Regions from separate parts of the Streptomyces chrestomyceticus JCM 4735 genome, predicted to be linked through region 3. Evidence: riboswitches for the same ligand, from Rfam matches in the RefSeq annotation. Region 3 holds a riboswitch; each other region holds the start of a gene.
The links. Region 3 has a riboswitch for cobalamin ahead of EJG53_RS29175 (prenyltransferase/squalene oxidase repeat-containing protein). Riboswitches for the same ligand answer to the same signal wherever they lie in the genome.
Positions count from the first base shown of each region.

Region 1: it holds a riboswitch for cobalamin, as region 3 does, so the genes downstream of both, metE (5-methyltetrahydropteroyltriglutamate--homocysteine S-methyltransferase) here and EJG53_RS29175 (prenyltransferase/squalene oxidase repeat-containing protein) in region 3, are expected to answer to the same signal.
Region 2: it holds a riboswitch for cobalamin, as region 3 does, so the genes downstream of both, EJG53_RS31805 (cobalamin biosynthesis protein) here and EJG53_RS29175 (prenyltransferase/squalene oxidase repeat-containing protein) in region 3, are expected to answer to the same signal.

Region 1 covers NZ_BHZC01000001.1:8,668,288-8,678,789, forward strand. Annotated here, with positions in the region: partial or broken gene fdh (formate dehydrogenase) at 1-1,381, shown strand, start outside; gene EJG53_RS37480 (4Fe-4S dicluster domain-containing protein) at 1,378-2,400, shown strand; gene nrfD (NrfD/PsrC family molybdoenzyme membrane anchor subunit) at 2,433-3,521, shown strand; gene EJG53_RS37490 (hypothetical protein) at 3,518-3,904, shown strand; gene EJG53_RS37495 (hypothetical protein) at 4,331-4,885, opposite strand; gene metE (5-methyltetrahydropteroyltriglutamate--homocysteine S-methyltransferase) at 5,052-7,370, opposite strand; cobalamin riboswitch at 7,537-7,770, opposite strand; gene EJG53_RS37505 (cupin domain-containing protein) at 8,150-8,578, shown strand; gene EJG53_RS37510 (SDR family oxidoreductase) at 8,625-9,374, shown strand; gene EJG53_RS37515 (GNAT family N-acetyltransferase) at 9,578-10,502, shown strand, end outside.
Region 2 covers NZ_BHZC01000001.1:7,271,039-7,281,540, forward strand. Annotated here, with positions in the region: gene EJG53_RS31795 (putative cobaltochelatase) at 1-648, opposite strand, end outside; gene EJG53_RS31800 (cobyric acid synthase) at 648-2,264, opposite strand; gene EJG53_RS31805 (cobalamin biosynthesis protein) at 2,305-3,339, opposite strand; cobalamin riboswitch at 3,471-3,617, opposite strand; gene EJG53_RS31810 (hypothetical protein) at 3,782-4,027, opposite strand; gene EJG53_RS31815 (inorganic phosphate transporter) at 4,065-5,378, opposite strand; gene EJG53_RS31820 (lysozyme) at 5,625-6,443, opposite strand; gene EJG53_RS31825 (class II aldolase/adducin family protein) at 6,782-7,435, shown strand; gene EJG53_RS31830 (alpha/beta hydrolase) at 7,553-8,677, shown strand; gene EJG53_RS31835 (hypothetical protein) at 9,113-10,502, shown strand, end outside.
Region 3 covers NZ_BHZC01000001.1:6,658,057-6,668,558, reverse strand. Annotated here, with positions in the region: gene lanKC (class III lanthionine synthetase LanKC) at 1-2,537, opposite strand, end outside; gene EJG53_RS29190 (ferredoxin) at 2,698-2,979, opposite strand; gene EJG53_RS29185 (aldehyde dehydrogenase) at 2,988-4,439, opposite strand; gene EJG53_RS29180 (MBL fold metallo-hydrolase) at 4,636-5,709, shown strand; cobalamin riboswitch at 5,774-5,902, shown strand; gene EJG53_RS29175 (prenyltransferase/squalene oxidase repeat-containing protein) at 6,110-7,441, shown strand; gene EJG53_RS44000 (EGFR-like transmembrane domain-containing protein) at 7,441-8,172, shown strand; gene EJG53_RS29165 (energy-coupling factor transporter transmembrane component T) at 8,169-9,392, shown strand; gene EJG53_RS29160 (ABC transporter ATP-binding protein) at 9,389-10,502, shown strand, end outside.

The DNA.
Region 1 (10,502 bases), 2.0 Mb from region 3:
AGACCGGCGAGCTGCGTACCGAGGACATCGGTACCGAGGTGTTCTTCTTCCCTGCCGCCGCGCACACCGAGAAGTCCGGCTCCTTCACCAACACCAACCGCTGGGTGCAGTGGCACCACACGGCCGTCGAGCCCGAGGGCGATGCCCGCAGCGACCTGTGGTTCATGTACCACCTCGGCCGGCGCATCAAGGCGAAGCTGGCCGCCTCCACCGACCCCATGGACCGGCCCGTACAGGACCTGACCTGGGACTATCCGGTGCAAGGGCCGTTGGAGGAGCCGGTTGCCGCGGCCGTCCTCGCCGAGATCAACGGGTTCGGCCCGGACGGTGGACCGCTGAGCGCGTACACGGAGCTGAAGGACGACGGCTCGACGAAGTGCGGCTGCTGGATCTACTGCGGCGTCTACGCGGACGGCGTCAACCAGGCGGCCCGCAAGAAGCCGCACACCGAACAGGACTGGGTGGCCGAGGAGTGGGCCTGGGCCTGGCCCGCCAACCGCCGCATCCTCTACAACCGCGCCTCGGCCGCCCCGGACGGCACCCCCTGGAGCGAACGCAAGGCGTACGTGTGGTGGGACGCGGAGGAGGGGAAGTGGACCGGGCACGACGTGCCGGACTTCATTCCCGACCGCGCGCCCGACTACGAGCCGCCGGACGACGCGACCGGGCCCGACGCCTTGCGCGGCGACGACCCGTTCATCATGCAGGCGGACGGCAAGGGCTGGCTGTACGTGCCGGCCGGCCTGGTGGACGGGCCGCTGCCCACCCACTACGAGCCGCAGGACTCCCCGTTCGGCAACGCCCTGTACCCGTCGACACCGCGCTCGCCGGTCCGCCGCCTGCACCCCACGAGGGCAACCGCTACCACCCCAGCGGCGACGAACCGGGCGCCGACGTCTACCCGTACATCGTCACCACCCACCGGCTCACCGAGCACTTCACCGCGGGCGGCATGAGCCGCTGGTCGCCCTACCTCGCCGAACTCCAGCCGGAGATGTTCTGCGAGATCTCCCCGCAGCTCGCCGCCGAACGCGGCCTGGAGCACCTGGGCTGGGCCACCATCATCACCGCGCGCAACGCCATCGAGGCGCGTGTCCTGGTCACCCGGCGGATCTCCGCCCTGACCGTGCAGGGCCGCACCGTCCACCAGATCGGGCTGCCCTTCCACTGGGGACCCAACGGCGTGGTCACCGGCGACGCCGCCAACGAACTGGTGGCCATCGCCCTCGACCCCAACGCCCACATCCAGGAGGACAAGGCGCTCACCGCCGACATCCGGCCGGGCCGCCGCCCCCGCGGGCCCGGCCTGCCGGAACTGGTCGCGGCCTACCGGCAGCGCGCCGGCATCGACGAGACCACCGGAACGGAGCCCCGCCCGTGACCGACCACCTGCTCGGCGACCACCTGCCCGGCGACCGCTTGCTCAGCGGTGTCGAACCGGACCCGGCCGGGGACGCCGGCCACTCCGGAGCACCGCCCCGTACCGGCTTCTTCACCGACACGTCCGTGTGCATCGGCTGCAAGGCGTGCGAGGTCGCCTGCAAGGAGTGGAACGCCCTGCCCGAGGACGGACTGTCCCTCTCGGGCATGAGTTACGACAACACGCTGGGGCTCGGGGCCTCTACGTGGCGGCATGTGGCCTTCATCGAGCAGGAGGTGCCGGCGCGTGACGGGGCGGAGGCGCCGGTGGGTGGCGGGCCGCCCACCGCTGAAGGGCGTACGCGACTGCCGCTGGCCGACACGGATGACGGGAGCGGTGGAGCTACCGGCGGCGGTACCGGTGGTGAGCTGCGCTGGCTGATGGCCTCCGACGTCTGCAAACACTGCACCCACGCCGCGTGCCTGGACGTCTGCCCCACCGGCTCGCTCTTCCGTACCGAGTTCGGCACGGTCGTCGTCCAGGAGGACATCTGCAACGGCTGCGGCTACTGCGTCCCCGCCTGCCCGTACGGCGTCATCGAGCAACGCCCCTCCGACGGCCGCGCCTTCAAGTGCACGATGTGCTACGACCGGCTCGGCGCCGGGCAGGAACCCGCCTGCGCCAAGGCGTGCCCGACCGAATCCATCCAGTACGGGCCGCTGGACGAACTCCGCGAACGGGCCGCGCTCCGCGTCGACCAACTGCACGCGGCAGGCGTCACCGACGCGCGGCTGTACGGGCACGAGCCGGACGACGGTGTCGGCGGGGACGGCGCGTTCTTCCTGCTCCTCGACGAACCCGAGGTCTACGGACTGCCGCCGGACCCCGTCGTCACCACCCGCGACCTGCCCGCCATGTGGAAACACGCGGGCGCCGCGGCGCTCTCGCTGGCGGGCGGTATCGCGCTGGCTTTCGCCGGGCCCGCGCTGAAGCAGTTCGGCCGTGCCGCCGGAGCCACCGGACGGAAGGGACGGCGATGAGGGAAGAGGGAGCGAAGACGGAAGAGGAAGCGATGAACGGCTCCGATGTCACGCGCGAGGGCTCCGAGGGCGGGCTGCCGGGCCGTGCCGCCGCGCCGGAGATGCTGCGTGGCGGGCCGGGCGCCGACGGGAGAGGGCGGCGCAAGGGCGGCAAGCGTGGTCGTGGCGGGCGCGGTGAGCAGCTCATGGCGCCTCCGGCCGACTTCCAGTCGTACTACGGCCGGCCGGTCATCAAGGCTCCGGCCTGGCGCGCCCGGGACATCGCCGGGTACTTCTTCCTCGGCGGTCTGGCCGGCGCCGGATCGGTACTGGCCGCCGGAGCCCACGCGACCGGCCGTACCACCACCGCCACCGCGATGAAGGTCTCCTCCCTGGTGGGGGTCTCCCTGTCCACCGCCGCACTCGTCAACGACCTCGGCAGGCCCGGCCGGTTCGCGAACATGCTCCGGGTGGTCAAGCCGACCTCTCCGATGAGCGTCGGCTCCTGGCTGCTGGCCGCGTACGGGCCCGCCGCGGGCGCCGCGGCCGCCTCGGCGGTCACCGGGAAGCTGCCCCGGGCGGGCGCCCTGGCGACCGGTACCGCGGCGCTCCTCGGACCGGCCGTCGCCACCTACACCGCGGTCCTCGCGGCGGACACCGCCGTCCCCGCGTGGCACGGCGCGCACCGCGAACTCCCGTACCTGTTCGCGGCATCGGCGACGGCCGCCGCCTCCGGGATGGCCCTCGTCGTCGGTCCCGTACGGGAGACAGGGCCCGCCCGGTGCGCCGCGGTACTGGCCGCGGTCGCCGACGAAGCGGTCACCAAGGCCGTCGAGCGGCGTCTCGGCATGGTCGCGGAGACCTGGCACCAGGGGCGGGCCGGCACACTGCTCCGCACGGCGCGGACCCTCACCGCGGCCGGAGCCGCCGTCGGCGCCGCCTTCGGAGGCCGGTCCCGCACGCTGGCCGCCGCGGGCGGGCTGGCCCTGCTCGCCGGTTCCGCGTGCACCCGCTTCGGGGTCTTCGCGGCCGGTATCGCCTCCGCCGAGGACCCGAAGTACACCGTCGTACCCCAACGGGCGGCCAAGGAAGCCCGCCGCACCACACCGACGCACAGCGCGGAGAGGACACAGCCCACATGACCCGCACACCCCACACCGACGAGCCGGCCCAGGTCGTGCTCAGTGCTCAGTCCTCGGCCGACGCCGAGGCCGTGTTCAGCACGCTGCGCAGTTGCTTCGACTCCGACCGCGCCGACGGCGACACCGCGCACGACCAGCCGCACCGGCCCGGTCACCCGGTCGTCTGGACCGAGACCTTCGAGACCTCGGAAGTCCGCGGCGACGTCCGGCCGAACGCGGACCTGTCCGCCGCCGTCACCGCCGACCTCCAGGGCAGCCACTTGGCGGTGGACCGGCTGCGGGACGTGCTGACGCGCGCGTTCTCCGTCCGTACGGAAGGCACGGTGTCGGGCGACCAGGAGGTCGAGCTCCAGATCGTCCTGGAGAGTACGGGGCAGAGCTGACCCTCTTCCGGCGAAGTATGTGTGCCGCGGGCGGGTGCGGAGCAGCCTCAGTTCTGCTCCGCGCCCGCCCACGGGCGACCGGGGCCCTCACCCCGGCGTCTGTGCGCCCCGTACCAGGTGCTCCGCATACGCGTCGGCGGTGAAGGACGCCGGCGGTTCGCGCGTCAGCGTCGTACGTTCGAGGAGCGCACGGGCTTCGGCGGCCGGGGCCCGGTATGCCGAGCACCTGGGCGGGGCGGGCCGGTTCGGTGGTGGGCATGGGCGTCTCCCGGATCAGCGTGCGGGGTGTCGTTCGTGTTCGTGTGAAGGGTGCGAACGTCACGTACGGAGACTCTGGCAGTGGCACTGAATGCCATCAAGCGTGGACGGATGCCAACTTCTGCCAATCTTCCCGCCAGCCCTTGCGAAGACTGCCAAGCAAGCCGTCTACGCGGCCCGCTCCCTCCGCCACGCCACCGCGTCGGCGGTCAGCGGTGCCTGGATGGTGTAGACATCGCCGACCCGCAGGTTGTCCGGCGTGCTGTATTCGCCGTGGCAGCCGATGACGGAGACGGCGACCTGGGAATCCGGCTGCCAGAACGTCCGGTAGTACGGCGCGTTCGCCGGATCCTCCGGAATCTCCAGCAGCGGAACACCGCGCCGCTCCAGCAGACGCCGCAGCTTCTCGAACCGCAGCCTGGGAGCAAAGCGCCCGTACCGGGCCCGTATCGCCTCGTCGACGACCTTGTGCTTGCGGTGGGCCAGCCTGTGCACTTGCAAGGTGAAGTGGTGTCCCGCCCAGGGGGAGCCGACGGAATCGCGATCCCAGAAGAATTCGGGCAGGGCATAGGAATATCCCAGGCTCTGCTCACCGAATCTGTTCTCGCCGAAGTCCGGCCCGAGCACCTCGGCGACGCGTTCGGGAGAATCCGTGTACCGCAGGCCGAGCACGGTGCCGGTGGTGACGACGTCCATGTAGAACGCCAGGGAATACGGGGTCAATTGCTGTTCCTCGGCAAGTCGCGTGAAGAGGAGCAGTTTACGGTCCTCGGCGGTCAGGCGCTGTCGGCCGGAGTCGTGCGCGCCTTGGAAGCCCCCGGAAATCGGCGGGAAAAACGGCCGGGAAGGCGCGCGGACGCACCTCCCGGCCGTCACCGGGTTCACCGGATCACGACACCGGCAACTCCCCGCGCACCGTCCGCGCCGCCGTGACCAGGTTCTTCAGCGAAGCCCGCGTCTCGGGCCAGCCCCGGGTCTTCAGACCGCAGTCGGGGTTGACCCACAGCCGCTCGGCCGGGATGGCGCCGAGGCCCTTGCGCAGCAGGCTCGCCGCCTCCTCGGCGCTCGGCACGCGGGGCGAGTGGATGTCGTACACGCCCGGCCCGGCCTCCCGCGGATAACCGTGTTCGGCCAGTTCACGGGCCACCTGCATGTGCGAGCGCGCGGCCTCCAGGCTGATCACGTCGGCGTCGAGATCGTCGATGGCCTGCACGATGTCACCGAATTCGGCGTAGCACATGTGGGTATGGATCTGTGTCCGGTCCCGCACACCACTGGTGGTGAGCCGGAACGCCTCGGTGGCCCAGGCGAGGTACGCGGGACGGCCGGCGGCGCGCAGCGGCAGCGTCTCGCGCAGCGCCGGTTCGTCGACCTGGATGACCGAGGTGCCGGCCGCCTCCAGGTCGCCCACCTCGTCGCGCAGGGCCAGCGCCACCTGCCGGGCGGTGTCGCCGAGCGGCTGGTCGTCCCGGACGAACGACCAGGCGAGCATGGTGACCGGGCCGGTCAGCATGCCCTTGACCGGACGGTCGGTGAGCGACTGCGCGTACCGCGTCCACCGCACCGTCATCGGCTCGGGCCGCGAGATGTCGCCCGCGAGGACCGGCGGACGGACGTACCGCGTGCCGTACGACTGGACCCAGCCGTGCTGCGTGGCGAGGTACCCCGTCAGTTGCTCGGCGAAGTACTGGACCATGTCGTTGCGTTCGGGCTCGCCGTGCACGAGGACGTCGATGCCCGCCTCCTCCTGGAAGGCGAGCACCTCACGGATCTCGTTCGCGATGCGCTCCTCGTACCCGGCGGTGTCGAGGCGCCCCGCCCGCAGGTCGGCGCGCGCGGTGCGCAGTTCGGCGGTCTGCGGGAAGGAACCGATGGTGGTCGTCGGGAGCAGCGGCAGGCCGAGGTGGGCCCGCTGGGCGGCGGTCCGTTCCCCGTACGGCGCGGAGCGGCGGCCGTCGGCGTCGGTGACGGCGGCGGTACGGGCCCGTACGGCGGGGTCGTGGGTGATCGCGGAACCGGCGCGGGACGCCAGGTCCGCGCGGTTGGCGGCCAGTTCGGCGGCGATCGCGTGGGTGCCGTGCGCGAGGCCGCGGGCGAGCGTGGCGATCTCGGCGGTCTTCTGCCGGGCGAACGCCAGCCAGCGCAGGACCTGCGGGTCGATGTCCCGCTCGGCGGTGGCGTCCAGCGGTACGTGCAGCAGGGAGCAGGAGGCGGCCACGTCGACCCGGCCGGCCAGGCCCAACAGCGTACCGAGCGTGGCCAGCGACTTCTCGTAGTCGTTGATCCAGATGTTGCGGCCGTTGACGACACCGGCGACCAGCCGCTTGCCGGGCAGCCCGCCGACGGCGGCGAGCGCGTCCAGGTTGCCCGCCGCGGCCTCGGTGAAGTCCAGTGCGAGACCGTCGACAGGCGCCTTGGCGAGCACCGGCAGCGCTTCGCCGAGCTGGTCGAAGTACGAGGCGACCAGCAGCTTCGGACGGTCGGTGAGCGCGCCGAGGACGCGGTAGGCGCGCTCGGTGGCGTTGAGGTCGGCCGGGGTGTGGTCCTGCACCAGGGCGGGCTCGTCGAGCTGTGCCCACTCGGCGCCGGCCGCACGCAGGTCCGCCAGCACTTCCGCGTAGACGGGCAGGAGCCGGTCGAGCAGGGTCAGCGGGTCGAAGTCGGCGGCGACACCGGGGGCCGGCTTGGCCAGCAGGAGGTAGGTGACCGGGCCGACGAGGACCGGGCGCGGCGTGTGGCCGAGCGCGAGCGCCTCCCGCACCTCGCCTACCTGTTTGGCGGAGTCGGTGGCGAAGACCGTGTCGGGACCCAACTCGGGAACCAGGTAGTGGTAGTTCGTGTCGAACCACTTGGTCATCTCCAGCGGCGCCACGTCCTGCGTGCCGCGCGCCATGGCGAAGTAGCCGTCCAGGGCGTCGGCGTCGACGGCGGCGCGGTGCCGTTCCGGGACGGCTCCGACCATGACGCTGGTGTCCAGCACATGGTCGTAGTACGAGAAGTCACCGGTCGGCACCTCGTGGATGCCGGCGTCGGCCAACTGCTGCCAGTTGGAGCGGCGCAGGTCGCGCGCGGTCTCCCGGAGGGCGTCCGCGGTGACGCGGCCCTTCCAGTACCCCTCGACGGCCTTCTTCAGTTCCCGGTGCTGTCCCTGGCGGGGGTAGCCGTACACGGTGGCCCGTGCTGCCGCGGCTGCGGGCTTCGCTGTCACGGAACTCTCCTTCGCGAGCGTGATCTTCTCCGAGCCCGGTGACCGGACGAGAACGCGAAGGAATGACGCGCCGGGCGAGCCACGGAGCGTCCGACGACACCCGTGCCCGCCTGCCATGACACGCCGACCCGCCCTCGAAGGTCACCGGAAGGTCCGCGCACGTACGGACGCGCGCGGGCAACGGGCAGGTCTTCGGACTCGCGGGCACGCCTGCCGGAACGTCACGTCGTCCGGCGGGCACCTACTGGCCGTCGCTTCCCGGATCCGCGGCCCGGATCCAGTGCGTATGACGGCGGTCGTTCCCGCTCACCGCTGCGGGGCAGTCCCGGATTCCCACCGGGTTCCCTCTTACGACGCGCCTGCCTGGCGGGCAGGGCGAACCAGTTGCACCGGACAGCGTAGATCGGCTGCGCCTGGTGCCGACACCCCTGTTCACATGGTGGTATGTGAGGTGAGACACGGGGGAGGGGTGGGCAGGGGTGGGAACGGGCGGGTGCGGCGGGGCCGAGGTTGAGGTTCCGTACGGTGCCCTGGATGCGTACGCCTCCCGGATGCGTACGGTGCCCCGGATGTGTCTGGATCGGTGCTCACCGGGCATGCCGGGGGTCTGAACAATGGAACATCTCTCGGTTGGGCCGTGCATCGGCGGGCCGTCCGCCGAGCTCTGGTGCTGTACGTCGGAAGCAGGAAGCACGGGTACGGACACCGGCATCGCACGCCGGGGCGGCACTGCCGTCCCAACCGGCCCTGGCTCCGGAGCCGAAGAAGGAGGACCCGGCATGCCCGGCACCCACGAGCACCAGCACCCGCACTCGGAGGCATGGAAGACCGCGCTCACCGTGCTGCAAGAGGTCGCCCCGCCCGCGATCCCGGAGAGCGCGCACGTGTCGACCGTCCAGATCGAGTATCCGCCCGGCGACCAGGGCGCCCCGCCGCACCGCCACCCCGGTCCGGCCTTCGGCTACGTGGTGGAGGGCGAGATGCGCTTCGAGTTGGAAGGCGAGCCGGAGCGGATCGTCCGCGCCGGGGAAGCGTTCTGGGAGCCCGGCGGCGACGTCATCCACTACCAGGACGGCAACGCCCGCACCGACACGCGCCTGCGCTTCGTCGTCACCATGCTCTGCGAGCCGGGGCAGCCGATGTTGGTCCTGGTCGACGACGAAGAACTCAAACAGCGCGCCCACCTGCGCGCACCCCGGCAGTCCTGACGCCTCTCCGCCCCAGCGGGCGCCCACAGCGCGAGGAGTTCACGAAGTGAAGATCGTGGTCATCGGAGGCACCGGCCTCATCGGGGGCAAAGTGGTCGGCAAACTCACCGAGCGCGGTCACGAGGCCGTGCCCGCCGCGCCCAGTACGGGCGTCAACACCCTCACCGGCGAGGGCCTCGACACCGTGCTGGCCGGAGCCCAGGTGGTCGTGGACGTGGCCAACTCGCCCACCTTCGAGGAGTCGGCGGTCCTGGAATTCTTCACCACCTCCACCCGCAACCTGCTGGCCGCCGAGGCGAAGGCGGGCGTCACGCACCATCTGGCGCTGTCGATCGTCGGCATCGACGGCCTGCCCGACAATGGCTACTTCCGGGCGAAGGCGGCCCAGGAGCGGCTGATCAAACAGGGGCCGGTTCCCTACTCGATCCTCCGGGCGACCCAGTTCTTCGAGTTCGTCAAAGGCATCGCCGACACTGCCACGGACGGTGAGACCGTACGCGTACCACCCGTGCTCTTCCAGCCCATGGCTGCCGAGGACGTAGCCGAAGCGGTGACCAAGGCCGCCGTGGAATCCCCGCAGAAGGCCACCACCGAAGTGGCCGGCCCCGAAGTCTTCCGCTTCGACGAACTCATCACCCGAGCCCTGCACGCCTGGCACGACCCCCGCACGGTCGTCCCCGACGCGCATGCCCGCTACTTCGGCTCCGAGCTGACAGAGCGCAGCCTCGTACCGGACGAGGGCAGCGCCCGGCTGGCCACCATCCGGTTCGACGACTGGTTGCGTACTTCTTCTTGAAGGCGGCGCGGGCGGGAGACAGTCATCGACAGGGGTACCTCCAGCAGTCCCCAACTCTCGTACGGAGCGGCGCCTTCAACCGGCCCGGTGGGCCCCCCGCTGACTCCCGTTGGTGACCGAACCCAAACCACCAACACCCCCTCCCCCGCAGTACCCTCAACTCACTCACCCACCCATCTCCGTCCCCCCCCGAAAGGCAGGACATGCAAGACGTACGCCGGGCCCGTACGACCGACCACACCACACTCGTGGAGTGCGTCCAGCGCTGGTGGGGCGACTCACGCACCCCGGAACAGTCAAGGGAACTCTCCCTGCTGCTGCCCCGGTTGTTCCTCCAGCACTTCGCGGACACCAGCCTGGTGCTGGAGGACGAGCAGGGAATCCGGGCGTTCCTCGTCGGCTTCTACTCCGCCGACCGTGCGGACGAGGCGTACATCCACTTCGTTGGAGTGGACCCCGAGTTGCGCAAGCAGGGCGTGGCCCGCCGCCTCTACACCACCTTCTTCGAACGCGCGGCAGCAGCCGGCCGCACCGAGGTGCGCGCCATCACCTCGCCGCAGAACACCGGCTCCATCGCCTTCCACCAAGCCATGGGCTTCGAGCCGGAAGCAGGCGACCGGGAGGCGGACGGCATCCCGGTCCACAGCGACTACGACGGTCCGGGCCAGGACCGAGTGGCCTTCCGCCGCAAACTCGGCGCGCCGGAGATGCGCACCCTGGCCCCCTTCACGACGCGCGCGGCGACGCCGCAGGACTTCGACGCCATCGTGGGTGTGGTCGACGACTGGTGGGGCCGCGCCGCCTCCCGCGACCTGACGCGAGTCTTCGTGAACCACTTTTACGAAACCAGCCTGATCGCCGAACGCGACGGCGAACTGGCAGGCTTCGTCATCGGCTTCCTCTCCCCGTCCAACCCGCAAGAGGCGTACATCCACTTCACGGGAGTAGCCCCCACTTGGCGCCGCACCGGCCTGGGCAGCTTCCTGTACGAACGCTTCTTCGCCATGGCCCGCGCCCACCACCGAACCGTGGTCAAGGCCATCACGTCCCCGCAAAACACCCGCTCCATCGCCTTCCACCGCGCCTTGGGCTTCATCCCGTCGGATCCGATCACGGATTACGACGGTC
Region 2 (10,502 bases), 610 kb from region 3:
CCGCACGACCTCGACCCGCTGGTCCGGCTCGCGGGACGCGGCGACCTCCACGGTCAGCCCGAAACGGTCCAGCAACTGCGGCCGCAGCTCGCCCTCTTCCGGGTTCATGGTGCCGACGAGCAGGAAGCGCGCGGCGTGCCGTACGGAGACGCCCTCGCGCTCCACGTACGAGGCGCCCATGGCGGCGGCGTCCAGCAGCAGGTCCACGAGGTGGTCGTGGAGGAGGTTGACCTCGTCGACGTACAGGATGCCGCGGTGCGCGTCCGCCAGCAGGCCCGGCTCGAACGCCTTCACGCCTTCCGACAGCGCCCGCTCGATGTCCAGCGCGCCGACGAGGCGGTCCTCGGAGGCGCCGACGGGGAGTTCGACCATGCGGGCCGGGCGGTCCTCCGCGCCGGCCGCCTCGTGGGGACCGTCCGGACAGGCCGGGTCCGGCGCCGCCGGGTCGCAGGAGAAGCGGCAGCCGGTGACGACGGGGACGTCCGGCATCAGCGCCGTCAGGCCCCGCACGATCGTCGACTTCGCGGTGCCCTTCTCGCCGCGGACGAGCACCCCGCCGATGGCCGGCGAGATGGCGTTGAGCAGCAGGCTCAGCCGCATGTCGGACATCCCGACGACCGCGGTGAACGGGTAAGGGACCGATGCCATTAAGGAGTACCCCCTTCGAGGGTCGTGCGAGGTGCGGGTGCGGGGGAGGCCGCGGCGGGGGCGGCCGGGGTGCGGGGCGGCGGTATCGGCGGCGCCCCCGGTGGTACGAACGGCAGCCCCGCCGGTACGCCGTCCTCGATGAGCCGCAGCAGCGCCGCCGTGTCCGCGTGCTCCTCGATCAGGTCGCCCAGCTTGTCGAGCTGCTCCTCGCGCAGTGCGGCGAAGCTGGTGTCCGGCGCCGGGTCGAACGCGCGGCCCGCGTCGGCGGCCACCCGCCGCAGGAACGCCCGCCGGAAGCCGTCGCTCTCCAGTGAGCCGTGCCAGTGGGTGCCCCAGACGGTCCCGGAACGGCATCCCGCCAGGAAGGGCTCCCCGCCGTCGATCTCCGCCACGCCATGGTGGATCTCGTACCCCTCGACCGGCTCGCCCAGCGCCTCGCCGGACGGCCGGGCCAAAGCCTTCTCCACCGCGAACCGGACGCGTACGGGCAGCAGGCCCAGCCCGTCCACCGTCCCGGCCTTCGACTCGACCTCGTCCTCGATCCGCTCGCCCAGCATCTGGAAGCCGCCGCAGATGCCCAGCACCGGGCGTCCTTCCGCGGCCCGCCGCCGCACCGCGTCCGCGATGCCGCGCTCGCGCAGCCACTGGAGCGCGCGGACGGTGCCTCGGGTGCCGGGCAGGACGACGAGGTCGGCGTCGGCCAGTTCCTCGGGGCGGTCCACGAAGCGCACCACGACGCCCGGTTCGGCGGCGAGCGCGTCCACGTCCGTGAAGTTCGACATCAGCGGTACGGCGGCCACCGCGACCCGCAGCACGTCGGCGCCGTGCGGCGGCGCGACGACGCTCTCGCGGACCGCGCCGCGCAGCGACACCCGGAGGCCGTCCTCCTCGTCGATGCCGAGGCCGTGCGCGAACGGCAGCACCCCGAGGGTGGGCCGTCCGGTCAGCTCCTTCAGCATGTCCAGACCGGGCTCCAGCAGCGTCACATCGCCCCGGAACTTGTTGACGAGATAGCCCGCGACCAGTGCCTGGTCCTCCCGGGACAGCAGCGCGGTGGTGCCGAAGAAGGAGGCGAACACCCCGCCCCGGTCGATGTCGCCGACCACCACGGCCGGGATACGGGCGGCGCGCGCGATCCCCATGTTCACGATGTCGGTGCGCCGCAGGTTGATCTCCGCCGGGCTGCCCGCGCCCTCGCAGATCACCGCGTCGTGCGTACGCCGCAGCTCCTGGAGGCAGTCCGTGACCGTACCGAGCAACTGCTCCTGACGGCCCGCGTGGTAGCCGCGCGCGCTCAGCTCGCCCACCGGCTTGCCCATGAGCACGACCTGGCTGCTGCGGTCACTGCCCGGCTTCAGCAGCACTGGATTCATCAGGGCGCTCGGCTCGACGCGCGCCGCCGCGGCCTGCATGGCCTGCGCCCGCCCGATCTCCGCGCCCTCGCGCGTCACGAACGAGTTCAGCGACATGTTCTGCGCCTTGAAGGGCGCCACCTTGACGCCCTTGCGGGCCAGCCAGCGGCAGATGCCCGCCGTCACCACACTCTTGCCCGCGTCGGACGTGGTGCCCGCCACCAGCAGCCCGCCGCCGAGCGGTGCTTGACCCGGTCCGTTCACGTGGCACTCCTCGCCGTCCGCACTGCGCTGCTCCCGCTGCTCACTTGGCCCTCCCGGTGGTACGGGGGCGGCGTACCGCTCCGGCCGTGATGGATCGGCCTACCGTTCCTGCCGTACGGGATCGCCGTACCGCCCCGGCCGCCAGCCGCCCCCCGACCGTGACCGCCAGCGCCAGCGCGCTCACCCGGCGCGACAGGGTCACGGCCCGCTCGATGTCCGGCACCGCGACCGGCCGGCCCGCGTCGCCGTTGAGCACCGGCCGGTGCTCGACCCGGCCGCCGTACGCCAGGGTGCCGCCCAGCCGCACCCCCAGCGCCCCGGCGAACGCCGCCTCCACCGGGCCCGCGTTGGGGCTCGGGTGGGACGGGCCGTCCTGCCGCCAGGCGCGCAGCGCGCCCCGCCGGTCCGGGCCCGCCAGCACCGCCAGCGCGGCGGTCAGCCGGGAGCCGGGGTAACCGGCCACGTCGTCGAGGCGGGCCGAGGCCCACCCGAACCGGCGGTGGCGCGGCGACTTGTGCCCCACCATCGCGTCCAGCGTGTTCACGGCCCGGAAGGCCAGCAGCCCCGGCACACCGGCGGCCGCGCCCCAGACCAGGGCGCCGACCACCGCGTCCGAGGTGTTCTCGGCGACGGACTCGACCACCGCGCGCGCCATCTGCTGCCCGTCCAGGGCCTGCGGGTCGCGCCCGCACAGGTGCGGCAGCCGCTCGCGCGCCACGTCCAGGTCGCCCGCCGCGAGCGCGCCGCCGACGGCCCGCGCCTCGCGGCCCAGCGAAGTGCCGCCCAGGACGGCCCAGGTGGCGGCGGCGGTCAGCGCGACGGAGGCGGGGAAGGCGGCGGGGGAGCGGCGTACGGCGCGGTCGAGCAGCGCGGCACCGGCGGCGGTACCGCCCGCGAGCAGCGCGGTGTGCAGGGCGCCGGTCCCTCGGTGGTCGCGCCACAGACGGCGTTCCACGGCGGCCGCGGCCCGCCCGAAGGCGGCCACGGGGTGACCGCGCCGGGGATCGCCCACGACCAGGTCGCCGAGGAAGCCGAGGGCCGCGCCGCACGCGTAGCCGGCGTGTTCGGCACGCATCGGATCAGACCGCCGTCGCGCCTCGGAGGGATGGCGTGGGGGTACGTCCAGCAGATTGCGCACTGCGGCCGGGCATGGCGGTAGGTCCTCACTCAGGGTCCGCGCCCTGGCTCGACGGGTACGGCGACGAGAGTCTCCTGGCTCCCCGGATCGGCGCTTCCCCCGGCCTTCCAGTCCGTACGGGAACCTGCGTCGCGGGACGCGGACCGTGGCCCTTGGTGGAGGGGCGCTCCCCGGTGACAGTGGCGGGACCGCGCCGGATTCTCACCGGACTTCCTCATCTGTCGCCGATTGGCTCCGGCAGTCCACCACGCTCCGCCAAGCCCGTCAACTCACGCTTGACCTGCGGCGGGGGCGGTGGTGGCGTCTGTGTCCCACGCCACAGGCGTCCGGTGGCCGCGGCGGGGATGCCGCGGCCACCGGACGCCCGGGGTGCCGCGCCTCAGGCGGCGACGATCAGGTAGATCCCGTACGCCACGGCCGCCGCGCACAGCGCGAAGCAGACGTACGCCCCGGCCCGCGCCGCCCCGCCGGAGGCGGCGGGCCCGTCGGCGGTCACCGGCGTGCCCTCCTGCTGCGGCTTGCGGGACGTGCCGACGATGCCGAGGGTGAACAGGCCCACGATCCCGACCGTCACGAACAGCGTGACGCCGAAGACCTGGCCGAGGGCGGCCCAGTCGATGCTCATTGCGTTCTCGTTCCTTCGTGAGAGCCGTGCGGCCGGGTCAGCCGGCGGCCGAGCCGGCCTTGGCGCGGCGCCGGGCGCTCTTCTCGTGCGGGCGGGCGGCCACCGGGACGGCGATCACCGGGGCGGTGCCGACCGGGTCCGTGATCCGGGTCTCGGCGACCGTGGGGGCCGGGATGGCGACCGGGCCCGCGGGCGGCGGCGAGACGGCCTGCAGGGCGGCGGTGACGACACCGGCGGGCTCGGCGGCCGGGCCCTCGTTGACGTTGGTGTGGTCCACCGGCTTGCGCCGGGAGGCCGCCCAGATCGCGCCGCAGACGGCGAGCGCCAGCACGGCGACGGTCGCGATGCCCCAGTCGCCCTGGTCCGCCAGGAGAGCGGCGCCCGCCGCGACCAGCCCGGCGGCCGGCAGCGTCAGACCCCAGGCGGCGGCCATCCGGCCCGCCGTGGACCAGTGCACCACGCCGCCCTTGCGGCCCAGGCCGGAGCCCATCACCGAACCGGAGCAGACCTGGGTGGTGGAGAGCGCGAAGCCGAGGTGGGAGGAGGCCAGGATGGTGGCCGCGGCGCCGGTCTGGGCGGCGAAGCCCTGCGGCGGCTGGATGTCGGTGATGCCCTTGCCCATCGTGCGGATGATCCGCCAGCCGCCCAGGTACGTGCCGAGCGCGATGGCCAGGCCGGCCGAGGCGATGACCCACAGCGGCGGGTCGGCGTGCGGGGCGACGACGCCGCCGGTGATCAGTGCGAGGGTGATCACACCCATCGTCTTCTGGGCGTCGTTGGTGCCGTGCGCGAGGGAGACCAGCGCGGCCGAGGCGATCTGCCCGGCGCGGTAGCCCTTGGCGGTGTCCTCCTCGGCGCGGTTGCGGGCCAGCCGGTAGGTCAGCCGGGTCGCGGCGGTCGCGGCCAGACCGGCCACGATCGGCGCGGCGACGGCCGGGATGAGGACCTTCATGACCACGGCGCCGCCGTGCACGCCGCTCGGGCCGACGGCCACCAGGGTGGCGCCGATCAGACCGCCGAAGAGGGCGTGCGAGGAGCTGGAGGGGAGCCCGGCCAGCCAGGTGACCAGGTTCCAGACGATGGCGCCGACCAGCCCGGCGAAGATCACTTCTGGTCTGATGCCGGCCGTCTCGTCGATGATCCCGCCGGAGATGGTCTTGGCGACCTCCACCGACAGGAACGCGCCGACCAGGTTGAGGACCGCCGACATCGCCACCGCGATCTTGGGCTGGAGTGCCCCGGTGGAAATGGTGGTGGCCATGGCGTTGGCCGTGTCGTGGAAGCCGTTCGTAAAGTCGAACACCAAGGCCGTGACGATCACGATCCCGATGAGAAGCGTGATGTGTTCCATTCACCCAGGCAATCAGTTCGTTGGGCAGTGACGCTCGGGACCGTACGGACGACGGGTGAACGGAAGGTGAACTGGGGCGGGCGCCGCAGTGACGCCCCCGCAGGGGTGGTGCGGAGGCGCCCGTACCGTCGCCCGGGCCCCATGCGTACCAGCACGGACGCCTCGTGTGCCGCAGGCGTGCCGGAGGCGGGTGAGACGCGGGGCCGGGCGTGTCGGGCGCGTACCGGCGGCGGGTGCGTCGGCGGGTCAGCCGCGCGCGAAGCGCCGCAGCCCGGTGACCGTACCGTTCCACTTGTTCTGGTCGCCGGGCAGCGCGCCGGACCCGGCGTGCTGCCAGATGCTCGGGTACACCCAGCCGGCGGGCAGCTTGCCCGGGGTGCTGTGCCAGCGGGCCAGCCACAGGGGGTGGGTGGCGGCGAACGTCCGGCTGCCGCCGGTGCAGCCGTTCCACCACCGGGCCGTCGTGTAGATCACCGGCCGCCGCCCGGTCTGCCGCAGCATCTCGTTGCTGAATTGGCGGACCCACCGGACCAGCGCCGTGCCGGTCATCCCGTAGCAGGCGTGCTCCCGGTCGTACGGGTTGTGCTCCAGGTCGAGCGCCGGGGGCAGCGTCCAGCCGTCCGCCTTCCAGCGGCCGCCGTGCCGCAGGAAGTACCGGGCCTGCGCGCGCCCGGAGGACGCGTTCGGGACGCCGAAGTGGTACGCGCCGCGCAGCAGGCCCGCCTTGCGCGCGCCGCGGTACTGCCGCGGGAAGTGCGGGCTGCGGTACCAGGTCGACTCGGTGGCCTTCACGTACACGAAGCGGCCGCCCTTCGCCCGTACGGACTTCCAGTCGACGTTCCCCTGGTGCGAGGAGATGTCGTGCCCGGCGGGCTTGCCGGCGGCCTCGGCGGCGGGGGCCGTGGGCAGGGCGGTGGACAGGACGCCGGAGAGCGTGCCGAGCGCCAGGGCCCCGGCGGCGAGCCGGCGCCGTCGGCTGCGCGCGCGGCGGGGCGGGTGCTGGGCGTCGGGCGGGTGGTGGGACGGCTGCTGCGTACCGGACAGGCGGTCGCGGTCACGGGCCATGGCTGCTCCCCCAGGAAGTCCCCCGGACGGCTAGGTGCATGACGGATGACTACGTGCGTGACGGGCGGCTGCACGGGCATGACAGGTGGCTGCCCATGCATGACGGGCGGCGACGTGCATGACAAAGCTCCGGAAGCGTACCGAGAGATCCACACAAGACGGTCGTCACTCGGTCAAGTCCGCCCGAGGTACCGCCGGTCCGACATGGCGGATACCGGAGGGCCAGGATCCGCCCCCCGGCTTCCCACCAGCCCCGTACGGTGTCGGCAGCCCCGCGCGCACCACGTCCGCGCGCCCCCCACCGGGCCCCGCCCGCACCGCACACCGGAGGCACACGCATGACGGACCCGGAAGCCCTCGACCACGCCTGGGACGAGCTGGTCGCCACCGCCCGCCGCACGGTCGCCGACGGCCTGGTCGTCGGCACCTCCGGCAACGTCTCCGTCCGCGTCGGCGACCTCGTGCTGGTCACCCCCAGCGGCGTCCGCTACGACCGGCTCGGGCCCGGCGACCTCACCGCCGTGGACCTCGAAGGCCGCCAGGCCCGCGGCACGCTGCGGCCCACCAGCGAACTCCCCATGCACCTGGCCGTCTACCGGGCCACCGGCGCCACCGCGGTCGTGCACACCCACGCCGTCCACGCCACCGCCGTCTCCACCCTCGTCACCGAGCTCCCGCCGGTGCACTACATGACCGCGGCCCTCGGCGGACCCGTCCGCGTCGCGCCGTACGCCCTCTACGGCACCGAGGAGTTGGCCGGGAACATGCTCGCCGCCCTGCGCGACCGCACCGGCTGCCTCCTCCGGAACCACGGCACCATCGTCTACGGCGACACCCTTGACGAGGCGTACGACCGCACCGCCCAGCTTGAGTGGATGTGCCGCGTCTGGCTCGCCGCCGCCTCGCTGCCCGGCCGCATGCCCAGCCTGCTCACGCCGGAACAGCTCGACGCGGCCGGTGAGCAACTGCGCGGTTACGGGCAGCGCCGCTGACGTACGGCGCCGGGCGACGGCGGCCGGGCCCGGACGGCCGCCCGCGGGCCCGCCCACCGTCACCCGGGCGCTCCCGCCCACTGGCCGAGGCCGCGGCGCCCGCCCACACTGGGGAGGATGCGTCTGGGTACCGCGGCAGCAGCCGCCACCACGGTGATCGGTACCGGCGCGGCCGCGGTGGCGGCCGGCCGGTACGCCAGCGACATGGTCCTCAAACCCGCGCCCGACCGGCCGCTGCCGGGCGACCCCCGGCTCACGGTGCACGCCACCGGCCCCGGGCGGATCACCCTCACCCGCAGCCTCGCCTCGCTGCGGCCCGGCACCTACGGCCTCACCGGTGCGGGCGGCCATGCCGTCGTCGGCCCCCTCCTGGACGATGTGCCGCACCCGGCGGACACGGTCGTCCGCCGTCTGGAGCGGGTCACCCACGGCACCCTCCAGCCGGGCGCGCGGATGCGCCTGACCCCCCAGGTGCACATCGGCAACCCGCGCGACGCGCTCGGCCTCGACTGCGCCGACGTCGACATCCCCGGAGAACTGGGGGCGCTGCCCGCCTGGTTCGTACCGGGCGACCGGGAGACCTGGGTGATCACCGTGCACGGCCTGGGCACCACCCGGGAACACCCCATGGTGGTCATGCCGTTCCTCAGCGACCAGCGGCTGCCCGTCCTCGACCCCGCCTACCGCAACGACGTCGGCGCCCCGCACACCGCCGACGGCATCAGCCACCTCGGCGACTCCGAGTGGCGCGACCTGGACGCCGCGATCCGTTACGCCGTCCAGTACGGCGCCGAACGCGTCGTCCTGCACGGCTGGTCCACCGGCGCCTCCATGGCCCTGCACGCCGCCGCCAACTCCGCGCTGCGCGACCGCATCGCCGGCCTCGTCCTGGACTCACCGGTCCTGGACTGGCAGGCCACCGTCCGCGCCCTGGCCGCCGCCCGCCGCGTCCCCCGCCCGCTGCTCCCGCTGGCCGTACGCGCCGCCGAGGGCAGCACCGGGCTGCACGCCGGACGGCTGGCCGAAGCCTGGACCGCCGACCTGCTCACCGTGCCGACCCTGCTGATCCACGGACCGCACGACTCCCTCGCCCCCTGGGCGGCCTCCCGCGAACTGGCCGCCCGCCGCCCCGACCTGATCACCCTCCACCCCGTACCACACGCCCCCCACGCCGCCATGTGGAACGCCGACCCGGCCACGTACGAGGAAACGCTCCGCCGCTTCTTGACGCCGCTTATGTGAGGTGGGTGGGGGCTTTGGGGCGAGGGGAGCTCTGGGGCCCGGTGGTTCCCGCGCCTTCCCAGCCCATTTCTTCCGCCCCCGGCCCGGCCGTCCCACGCCCTCCCGGCCGTTCCGCTTCCGTACCCCCTCCGCGCCGCGGCCCGGGCATCGTGCCCGTGCGTTCGACGGCGACTTGCCCGGGTTGTGACGGCCTGTCCGTGCGGGTCGTGGTGGCCGGGCGGGCCGGGGTGACCCGTTCCTACGGACGGTGGCCACACCGGGCGCGTCCCGGGGCCGCCCCCTCGTACGGCCTGCGGCCACTCCCCGTACAGCCTCCGGTGACCCACTCGTACGGTCCGTGCCGGGCGCCCCGTGCGCCCCTCGTGCGTCGGGCCGCCGGAACGTACCGACCGTTCCGATTGGGCTTTCGGGCCGTCAGCGGGAAGACTGCACCCTGTGACGTCCCGTACTCCGCGCGACTCCCGGCTCCGACTCGTCCCCCGTCAACCGATTGCCGCCGCCCGCCGAGCGGTGAGCACCCGGGCCGCCCGGCCGGCGCCCCGGCCGCCGCAGGGCACACCGCCGCCCGCGGAACTGGCCCGGCAGGCCCGCGCCGGCCTGGCCGGTGCCGTACGTCTCGCCCGCTGGGCCGACGGCGAGCACGGCGCGGGCGCCGGGCTGCGGGCCGGCACGGACGGCGCCCTCCCGGCGGACGTCGCCGAACAGGCGGCGGACGACCTGCGGCTGACACCGGACCAGGTCCGTACGGACTGGGACCTGGCCCGCCTGGCCGGACTCGTCGAACTGCACGGCGGCGTGGCCCGCCCCGGCTGGCGGCTGCGCGCCTGGGAGCGCGACGACACCGCCGCGCTGCGCGGCTGGGTCGCGCTCTTCGACGCCTGGTCGCTGGCGCGCCCCGCGCCGCCCGGCGCCGGGCCGACCGCCGTCGCCGAGGTCGTCGAGGCCGTGCCGCAACTGCTGTCCCTGCTGCACCTGTCGGCCGGTCCGGTACGGCTCCCGGTCCTGCTGGACATGCTGGAACAGCGCGTCGCCGAACTCCGTACCGAGCGCTGCGAGGTGCCGTACGGACCGGACCGCGCCCCGGACGCGGGACCCGCCGCGGCCCCGGGCACGGACCCGGGTGCGGCCCGCGCCGGAGCGGCGGGTGACACCGCGGGGGTGTCACTCGCGGAGCTCCTGGACTGGTCGCTGGACGGCCTCGCCGCCGTGGGGGCGCTCGTCGTGCGCGACGGTGCCAGGACCGGTGTGCCCGCCGAACGCGAAGCCCTGCTCACCCCCCTCGGGAACTGGTCGGTCTGGGTCAAACTGGAACAGATCTGCGTCGCCGCGCAGAGCCCGGCGGGCAACATCGAGCAGTCCGCCGAGGCGATGCTGCGCGGCTGCGCCCGGCTGACCCCGGGTCCGGCGCGCGCCGAATACCGCGCCTGGCTCGCCGCCCGGTCCGCGGGCAGCGCGGTCGAGGAACTCCTGAGCGTCGCCCGCGGCGAGGACGCGCTGCTGCGCGGCCTCGCGTTCGAGGCGCTGCGTGCCGTCGGCGCGCCCGCCGAGCCCGCCGTACGCGCCGCCGCCGAGGAGGCGGCCCTGCGCCCGTACGCCCTGCTCTGGCTGGTCGAGCACGAGGGCGGCGACCCGGAGACCGCGCCGGACGTGCTCACCCGCGAGGAGTCCACCTGGCTGTGGGTGGACACCGCCGCGGCCGTCGCCGACCACGGCGAGAGCCAGCTTCTGGTCCGGCACCTCGACTCGGCCGTCCAGGGCTCGGTCCCGCGCCTGCTGGAGGAGGTACGGGCCGTCGGCCACCCGCGTACTGTGCAGGTGCTGGTCG
Region 3 (10,502 bases):
CAGCCCGCCGTACCGGTCGCCAGGTCCATCGACAGGCGCATCATCTGGTCGCCGGGGAAGGCGAGGTGCTTCTGGTAGGGCATGGCGTACCAGCCCAGGTAGGAGATCTGGGCCGCCAGCTCACCGTCCAGGTCGGCGCCCGGGGTGGTCGTACGGGCCAGGTGCAGGACGCAGCCCGCGCGGCCGCGGAAGAGGCCGGGCTGCGCGTAGAAGCGGGACCGGGCGGCGGGCAGGATCGCGGTCCGCGCCTCCTGGAACTCCTCGTCCGCGCGGTGCGCCAGGTAGTCGTCCAGCACCGCCGCGATGCCGACACTGCCGGCGCCGAGGTACGGCAGCGTCCGCCAGCCCTCGTCGACGACCAGGGTGCCGTTCTTGTTGCGTACGCAGCGTGCCAGGTCGCGCCGGAGCGCCTCGGCCGCGAGGTCGAGCAGACCCGCGTCGCCGGTGGTCTCGTACAGCCGCAGGAACAGCAGCGCGGGTCCGGCGGCGCCGCGCAGCAGTCCGGCCCGCTTTCCGCAGGCGTCCAGCCGGTCGGCGGTGTGCCCGGCGGCCTCCAGGGCCCGGTCGCGCAGCTCCCGTTCGCCCCGGGTGCGGGCGAGGTGGTCGAGGGCCAGGCCGACGCCGGCCAGGCCGCCGTGCAGGTCGGGGGCGAGGCGGTGCCACTTCTCGGCGAGGACCCGCTCCATCAGCTCCATGGCCCGCTCGGGGTGGCCCAGCCGGTCCAGCACGCAGGCGACGCCGGACAGCCCGTCGTAGAAGCCCAGCGAGGTGCCGGGAGGAGGCGGGGCGGTCTGCCGCAACAACCACTCCTCGCCTTCCCCGTACCTCCCGGCACCGGTCTCGGCGAGCGCGTACAGGACGCCGGCGGCGCCGTACGCGATCCCCAGCCCGCCGCCGTCCGTGAACTGGGCGATGTCGCCGGGGAAGAGCCGGTCGGTGCGTTCGGGGGTGGCGGAGGCCAGGATGCCGGCGACCATCGCGTCGCGGCTGTGCGGCCAGTCGGCGGGCTCGGCGGGGAGGTAGGGCGCGGGGGCGGTACGGCGTTTCGCGGGCGGGACCGTGGCCGGGGCCCCGGCGGTCCCCGGTGTCCCCTGGATGACCTCCACCGCCTCGGCCAGGAACTCCGCCGGTACGTCGGGGAATTCGTGCGCCACGATCTCGGCGAGGTGCGCGGCCTTGTCCCGGTCGATCACCAGCAGTGTGGTCATCGGCAGGAACAGCGCGAGCCGCAGGCAGGCGAGCGCGTACCGGTCCACCTCGAAGCCGGTGCGGTCGGCCGGGGCGATGAAGCCCGGGTGGGCCAGCGTCTGCCGCTGTGCCTCGCCGACGTCCGCGGCCGCCTCGAAGTCCAGGAGTTTCACGCCGCTCTCGTCGGGCGCGACCATGATGTTGAACATGTGCAGGTCGTTGAAGACGACACCGCGGCGGTGCACGGCGGCCACCACGTCCTCGACCGCCGCGTGAATGCCCAGCGCCCACCGCGTGTAGTCGGCCAGCGCGGCCGGCTCCGGCGCGGGCCCCATCAGCGGGTGCCGTTCGGCGAAGAACGCGTTGAGGGTGCGCCCCTCCAGGAAGTCCATGACCAGGAAGCGGTGGTCGTCCAGGGTGAACCAGTCACGGACCTCCGGCGCGACGCCCAGCCCGGACAGCTTCTCCAGGGCGGCCCGTTCGCGCTCCAGGCGGGTGACGGCGTCGGCCCGGTCGGCGGCCAGTCCGGCGTGCGGCCGGGCCTCCTTGAGCACCACCTTGTCGCCGGTGCGCCGGTCGCGGCCGAGGTAGACGCCGCCGCCGTTGGAGAAGTGCAGCGCGGACTCGATCCGGTACGGCAGGTCGGTGACGGTGGTGGAGTTGCGGGCGGCGAGCTGCGGGGCGAGGAAGTCCGGCAACTCGATCCACTCCGGTACGTGGAATTTCGGCTCGCGCCGGTCGGGGACCAGCTTGCCGTCGGCGTTCTCGATCGCGCCGACCAGGTTGCCGTGCTCGTCGACGCAGTAGCGCCGGGTGAAGCCGCCGTACCGCACGTAGAGCGGCCCGTCCTGCCAGCGCAGGTCGCTGAGGATGTACGGGCCCGGCTCACCGGCCAGCAGCGCGCCCAGCTCCCGCAGGACGGTGTGCAGTTGCCGCTCGTCCGACGGATAGATGGTGGCGAACTTGCCGCTCCCGCCCCGGTCGGCGTACTTGGAGTTGCGCAGGTGCAGCGGGCGCGGCCCGGGGACGAACTTGAACGGGATCAGCCGGGCGACGCAGTAGTCCCACACCTGGGACGCCAGCTTCTCCGCGTTGTCGGTACAGGCCGAGACGTGGATCTTCCAGCCCTGCGGGGGCAGTCCGGGACGCGGCTGTCCTTCGGCGTCGACCGGGTTCACGTGGAGCCAGTCCCCGGAGAGGAAACACCGCCACCCTTCGGGGACTGCGCGCTGCGCCGCTTCGTACAGGGGTCCGTGGCCCGACGCGGCTCCGTTCCCTGCGGACAGACGGTCCGGGGTCTCGTAGAAGAATCTGTCGGCGAGACAGTAAACCTCGTACCGCTTGTCCATCGTCTCCCCCCTCGGCGGCGTGGCACAGAGATTTCCACGCCGCCGGGGAGCGTTAACAGTCGCAGATGTCACGAGGTCACCGTGAGAAGTTCACGGGTTACTGACGGTACGTCCCGGTGGGCGCGGGGCTCGCACCCGTACCGCCCGCACGCGGGTCCGCTCACTCGTCGGGCGGGAAGACGGCCTCCCCCGTGGCGGCGAGCGTCACGGTGATCGCTTCGACGGGGCAGCCCTCGGCCGCCGCCAGCACGTCGTCGGACGCGTCGCACTCGGGCCGTACGGGGTGCGACTGGCGGGCCGCGTCCAGCTCGAAGCCGCCGGGGGCGGTGGCCGCGCACAGGCCGGAGCCGATGCAGACGCCCCGGTCGACCTCGACGTGCCAGCGGGGCCCCTCCGGCCCGCCCTCCGCGCCCTTCCCGCCCTTGCCGTCCGTACCGCTCATACCGTCCCTCACCCCTCCGCCGGCAGATGGATCATCTTGTGCTCCAGGTACTCGCCGAAGCCCTCGGGCCCGAACTCCCGCCCGATACCGGAGTTCTTGTATCCGCCGAACGGACCCAGCATGTCGATGCTGAAGGTGTTCACGGAGTACGTACCGGTCCGCACCCGCCGGGCGACGTCGATGCCGCGCTCGGTGTCCGCGGTCCACACCGAGCCGGACAGCCCGTACTCGGAGTCGTTGGCGATCCGGACCGCCTCGGCCTCGTCCTCGTACGGCAGCAGGCAGATCACCGGGCCGAAGATCTCCTCGCGGGCGATGCGCATGGAGTTGGACACCTCGCCGAACAGGGTCGGCTCCACGTACCAGCCGGTCTCCATCGCCTCCGGCCGCCCGCCGCCGGTCAGGATCTTGGCGCCCTCGCGCTGCCCGAGGGCGATGTAGTCCAGCGACCGCTGCTGCTGGCGCCGGGCGACCAGCGGCCCGATCTCGGTCGCCGGGTCCAGCGGGTCGCCCACGCGCAGGGCGGACGCGGCGGCGGTGAACCGCTCGGCGATCTCGGCGTAGCGCTCGCGCGGCGCGAGGATCCGCGTCTGCCCGACGCACGCCTGCCCGTTGACCAGCCACGCGAACGGCGCGATGCCCGCCACCGCGGCGTCCAGGTCGGCGTCCGGCAGGATGACGGCGGCCGACTTGCCGCCCAGCTCCAGCGTCACCCGCGTCAGATGGCGCGCCGCGACCTCCATGACGCGCCGGCCCGCGGCGACCGACCCGGTGAACGCCACCTTGTCCACGTCCGGGTGCCCGACCAGGTACTCGCTCACCTCCCGGTCCGCCGGAAGGATGGACAGCACGCCCGGCGGCAGCCCGGCCTCGCTCACGATGTCCGCCAGCAGATAGGCGTCCAGCGGCGTCTCGGGCGACACCTTGAGGACCACCGAACAGCCGGCCAGCAGCGCCGGCGCCAGCTTGGCCGCCGCGGTGAACTGCGGCACGTTCCACGGCACCACGGCCGCCACCACCCCCACCGGCTCACGCCGCACCAGCAGCGGCCCGAGCACACCGGCCCGGCGCTCCTCGAACGGGAAGTCCCGGGCGACGGTGATCGCCGCGTCCCACGCCATCATCGCGGCCAGCGCCTGCACCATCACGCTGGAGGTGTACGGGGTGCCGTTCTCCGCGCTGATGACCCTGGCGATCTCCTCGCTGCGCACGGCGAAGGCGTCCTTGACGCGCGTGACCACCGCGATCCGCTCCGCGAGCGGCGTCCGCGCCCACTCCCCGGAGTCGAAGGAGGCGCGGGCCGCGGAGACGGCCCGGTCCACATCGGTCCGCGAGGCGTGCGGCACCCGGCCGATGACCTGCTCGGTGTGCGGCGAGACCACCTCGATGGTGCCACCGCCGGCCGGGTCGGTGAACTCGCCGCCGATGTAGAGCTGTTCGTACTCGACGAGTGCGCTCATGGCTGCCGCCTCCTGGGGGTCGGACGGGATGTAGTGGCGAACCGGGCTGGCGCGGAGAGTTTCTGACGCTGCATCAGGACTGATACCAGTTCTAGTTATGCTGGGCAATGCTCGGCACGGGCTCCGGCACGGAGGGCTCGGTACGGTGCTCGGTACGGGGGCGCGGCACGTCCGCGCGGACGCGGAGGTGCGGCGGATGACGGCAGCGGCCCGGACCGGGACGGCGGCGGCCGGACCCCGGGTGACCGACCACCGGGGCGGCGTGTGGTCGATCGCCGTCCCCATCCCGGACAATCCGCTCGGCCACACCCTCGTCCACCTCCTGGAGACCGGCCGCGGCCCCGTCCTCGTGGACACCGGGTGGGACGACCCGGACGCCTGGGACACCCTGACCGCCGGGATCACCGCCTGCGGCTTCGACGTCACCGACCTGCACGGGGTCCTCATCACGCACCACCATCCCGACCACCACGGCCTCTCCGCCCGCGTACGGGAGGCGTCCGGCGCGTGGATCGCGATGCACGCGGCGGACGCCGCCGTCGTACGCCGTACCCGGGAGGCCGAACCCGGCCGGTGGCTGGACCACCTGATCGCCAAGCTGGCCGCGGCCGGCGCGCCCGACAGCCACCTGGCGCCCCTGCGTCGGGTGCGCGCCAAGGGGCCGGTGCGTGACCTCCCCGGGCAGCGGGCGGCGCTGCCCGACCGCGAGATCGCGCCCGGCGCACTCCTCGACCTGCCCGGCCGCCGGCTGCGCGCCGTCTGGACGCCCGGCCACACCCCCGGCCATGTGTGCCTGCACCTGGAGGAGGAGCACCCGGCCCGGCGGCCGGGCCACGGCCGGCTCTTCTCCGGCGACCACCTGCTGCCGGGCATCAGTCCGCACATCGGGCTCTACGAGGACCCGGACGACGCGACACCCGGCGACCCCCTCGGCGACTACCTGGCCTCCCTGGAACGCGTCGCCCGGCTCGCGCCCGCCGAGGTGCTCCCCGCCCATCAGCACGCGTTCACGGACGCGGCCGACCGGGTCCGTGAACTGCTCGCCCACCACGAGGAGCGGCTGGCCGGGCTGCGCGCGCTGCTCGCCGTACCGCGCACTCCGTGGCAGCTCGCCGAGGCCATGGAGTGGAACCGGCCGTGGGAGCGCATCCCGTACGCGTCGCGCACCATCGCGGTCGCGGAGGCGGAGGCGCATCTGCGGCGGCTGGTGCGGCTGGGGCTGGCGGAGGCGGTGCCGGGGCCGGAGCCGGTGACGTACCGGGCGGTGTGAGGCGGGCGTCTGCCGGGCAGCCCGTACCCGGGGCTCGCCCGGCCCGCCGGTTAAGGTGTGCGAGACAATTTCATCCTGTGCCCGATCGGGGGAAGCCGGTGGAAATCCGGCGCTGACCCGCAACCGTGATCCGGGACGTACGGCCGCCGTGCGCCCGCCGAGCCGGAGCACCCGCTGGGGCACGACCAAGGCTCCCGCCGCCGGAAGGCCGCGCCTCCTCGCGCGGACGCCCGGCGCGCGGCACCGTCGAGGTATGCGGAGCTGAGCCCGGTGCCACCGCGGCCGGTCGTCGACCGGCGGGCGGCGGGGCGTCCGAGTGCGGCTGCGCACCCACCGCAGCACCCACCACCGGCCCACCGCGGACCCACCGCAGCGACCTGACCCGAGAGGCACCGACCCGATGGCCACCACGGCTTCCCAGGCTCCCCTGGCTCCCAGGGCTTCCACGGCCCCCACCTTCGCCGCCCTGGCGCGCCGCGCCGCCGCGGCGCTGGCCGGCGCCGCCGTGCTGTGCGCGGCCGGTACCCCCGTGGCGGCCGCCGACTCCCCCGCGCCGGCCGCGCAGGCGTCGAAGCTGCCCGACGGGCTGTACGGCACCAAGGACCCGCAGTACGACGGCGTGTGGCGGCAGTCGCTCGCCCTCCTCGCACAGCGCACCGTCGGGGTGCGTCCGTCGGTGACGGGCGTCGACTGGCTCGCCGGGCAGCAGTGCTCCGACGGCGCCTTCAGCGCCTACCGCGCCGACCCGGCCAAGGCGTGCGACGACAAGACCATGCGGGACACCAACCAGACGAGCGCCGCGGTACAGGCGCTGGCCGCGCTCGGCGGGCACGACGACGCCGTACAGAAGGCCGTGAAGTGGCTGAAGTCGGTACAGAACGACGACGGCGGCTGGCCCTCGACGGGCGGCTCGCCCAGTGACGCCAACTCCACCTCCGTGGTGATCGGCGCGCTCAAGGCGGCGGGTGAGAAGCCGGAGTCCGTGCGGAAGGGCGGCAAGTCCCCGTACGACGCGCTGGTCACCTTCCAGCTCGGCTGCGACGCGAAGGAAGGGGAACGCGGCGCGTTCGCCTTCCAGCCCAAGGACGGCAAGCTGGCCCCGAACGCGGACGCCACGGCCGCCGCCGTGCTCGGCGGGCTGGGCGACGGCTTCGTGGTCGACCCGGCGGGCAAGGACGTCAACGAGCCGGTGAAGCCCCTGAAGTGTGACGGCGGGGCGGCGGACAAGGACGCGAAGCGGGACCCGAAGCAGGCCGCCGAGGGCGGCGCCGCCTACCTGGCCGCGGTGCTCGGCGCGAACGGCCAGCACCTGAAGTCCGCGATGCCCGGCGCCGAGGACCAGCCCGACGTCGGCAACACCGCCGACGCCGTGGTGGCCCTCGCCGCCGGGTCGCACGGGGCCGCCGCGCAGGCGCCGCTGAAGTGGCTGGAGAAGAACTCCGCGAACTGGGCCAAGGAGGCCGGCCCGGCCGCGTACGCGCAACTGGTGCTCGCCGCGCACGCCGCGGGCGCCGACCCGCGCTCCTTCGGCGGCGCCGACCTGGTCGCGCAGCTCAACGCCACCGGCCCCAAGCCGGCCGGCAGCTCCGCGCCGTCCGCCGCGCCCGAGAAGGACGCGCAGGACCAGGACGACCAGAACTCCGGCGTGTGGTGGATCTTCGGCATCGTGTTCGTGGCGAGCATCGGCGCCGGGTTCCTGCTCAGCGGCCGCCGGAAGAAGAGCGACGTCTGATGCGCCTGCCGCGGTCCCGCTCCGCCCGCCTCCTCGGCGCCCTGGCCCTGGCCGGTACGGTCACGGGCCTGGGCGCGGCGCCCGCCCAGGCGCAGGAGTACCGCTACTGGTCCTTCTGGGACGGGCCCGCCGCCGGCGCCCCGGCCTCCGGGGACGGCGGCTGGTCGTACGCGACCGAGGGGCCGGCCACCAGCCGCCCCCGGGACGGCGCCGTGGCGGGCTTCCGTTTCACCGTCAGCGCCGACTCGGCGGCGGCCGGCAAGCCGCGCCGGGCCGCGGACTTCGCCGCGATCTGCGGGCAGACGCCCGCGCAGGACGGCACCAAGCGCGTCGGCCTGGTCCTCGACTTCGGCACGAAGGCGGAGGCGGCGGCCGGGGAGAACCCGCCACCGGTCCGTACGGAGTGCGCCCGGCTGCCCGAGGACGGGACGGTCGGTGACGCGCTGGCGGCCGTCGCCAAGCCGCTGCGGTACGACGCGAACGCGCTGCTGTGCGCGATCGCCGGATATCCGAAGGCGGGGTGCGCGGACAAGGCTTCCGGTGCTGCTTCCGGTTCCGCTTCCGCCTCCGGCGTGCCGGACCCGGGTGCTTCCGACGGCGCGTCCGCCGCCGGGAAGCAGGCGGACGACGACGCTTCGGGCGGCCCCTCCGCCGGACTGATCGGTGGCCTCGCCGTCCTGGTCGTCCTGGGCGCGGCGGCCGGGTGGCAGGCTCGCCGCCGCCGCGGATGAGCGCCCGCGCCCTCGGCGTCCCCCGCGCCACCCGCTCCACCGCGCTGCACGCGGGCGCCTGGTGGCTGTGGGCGCTGGGCCTGGCCACCGCGGCGTCCCGGACGACCAACCCGCTGCTGCTGGGCCTGCTGATCGGCGTCGCCGGGTACGTCGTCGCGGCGCGCCGCACGGACGCGCCGTGGGCCCGCTCGTACGGCGCGTTCCTCAAACTCGGCCTGCTGGTGATCGTCATCCGGTTGGTCTTCGCGTTCTTCCTGGGCTCGCCCATCCCGGGCACGCACACCCTGGTGACACTGCCGGAAGTGCCGCTGCCCGAGTGGGCGCGCGGGGTGCGCATCGGCGGCCGGGTCACCGCCGAGGGCATGCTCTTCGCCTTCTACGACGGGCTGAAGCTGGGCACCCTGCTGATCTGCGTCGGCGCCGCGAACGCGCTCGCCAGCCCGGCACGCCTGCTGAAGTCCCTGCCGGGCGCCCTGTACGAGGCGGGCGTCGCGGTCGTCGTCGCGATGACCTTCGCACCCAACCTCGTCGCCGACGTACAGCGGCTGCGGGCGGCGCGCCGGCTGCGCGGCCGCCCGGACCGGGGCGTCAAGGCGCTGTTCCAGGTCGGGCTGCCGGTCCTGGAGGGCGCGCTGGAACGTTCGGTGTCGCTGGCGGCGGCGATGGACGCGCGCGGTTACGGCCGTACGGCGCAGGTGCCGCCCGCCGTACGGCACACCACCACCGCCCTCACCCTCGGCGGCCTGCTCGGCGTCTGCGCCGGTACGTACGGGCTGCTGGCCGACACCGGGGCCGCGTACGGCCTGCCGGTGCTGCTCGCCGGGCTCGCCGCGGCCCTCGCCGGACTGTGGCTGGGCGGCCGCCGGTCCGTACGCAGCCGCTACCGGCCCGACCGGTGGGGTGTGCGCGCCTGGCTGGTGTCGGGCTCCGGCATCGCGGTGGCCGCCCTGACGATCTGGGCGAACTCCTACGACCCGGCCGCCCTGCACCCGCCCGCCGTCCCGCTCACCGCGCCCGTCCTCCCGCTGTGGCCCGCGGCCGGTGTCCTGGTGGGGCTGCTCCCGGCGTTCGTCGCACCGCTGCCGCAGCGGGCGGCGGGGGCCGAGGTGGAGACGGAGCCGGGGCCGGGGTCGGGGTCAGGAGAGCCGGGTGCCGGGCGGGCACGGGTAAGGAAGTCTCCGGCGCAGGGCGCGCCGCACACGAAGGAGTCCCCTCAGTGATCCGCTTCGACCAGGTGTCGGTCACCTACGGGGACGCCGCGGAACCCGCCGTCCAGGGCATCGACCTGACCGTGCCCGAAGGCGAACTGTGCCTGCTCGTCGGCCCCTCCGGCGTCGGCAAGTCCACCGTGCTGAACGCCGTCTGCGGCCTCGTGCCGCACTTCACCGGCGGCACCCTGCGCGGCCGCGTCACCGTGGCCGGCCGGGACACCCGTACCCACAAGCCGCGCGAACTGGCCGACGTGGTCGGCACCGTCGGCCAGGACCCGCTCGCCCACTTCGTCACCGACACCGTCGAGGACGAACTCGCGTACGGCATGGAGTCGCTGGGCCTGGCCCCGGACGTCATGCGGCGCCGCGTCGAGGAGACCCTGGACCTCCTCGGCCTCGCCGACCTGCGCGACCGCGCCATCACCACGCTCTCCGGCGGGCAGCAGCAGCGCGTCGCCATCGGCTCGGTGCTCACCACCCACCCCAAGGTGCTGGTCCTGGACGAGCCGACCTCGGCCCTCGACCCGGCCGCCGCCGAGGAGGTGCTCGCCGTGCTGCAACGCCTGGTGCACGACCTCGGGACGACGGTCCTGCTGGCCGAGCACCGGCTGGAGCGCGTCGTCCAGTACGCCGACCAGGTCATCCTGCTGCCCGCGCCCGGCGCGCCCCCGGTCGTCGGCGCGCCCGCCGACATCATGGCCGTCTCCCCCGTCCACCCGCCGGTGGTGGCCCTGGGCCGGCTCGCCCACTGGTCACCGCTGCCGCTCTCGGTACGCGACGCCCGCCGCAAGGCGTCGTCGCTGCGCGAGCGGCTGGCCGGGGTGGAGCCGGGGGGAAACGGAGGGCTTCCCGGGGCGGCGGCCGTGACGGAGGCAGTGACGGAGGTGGGCGCCGGTCCCGGGACGTCCGGTCTCGACACCGGTGCCGGCACCGGCCCCGGCCCGGAGGTCGCCGGCTCCGCCCGTAAGCGCTTCGGGCGGTGGCGCCGCCGCGAGGACCGCCTCCGGGGCGGAGCGACGTCAGGGGCCGGGTCCGGTTCCGGGTCCGGTTCCGGGTCCGGGCAGGCGTCCGCATCCGGGTCCGCGTCCGCATCCGCGTCCGAGGGCTCCGGTGGCCCGC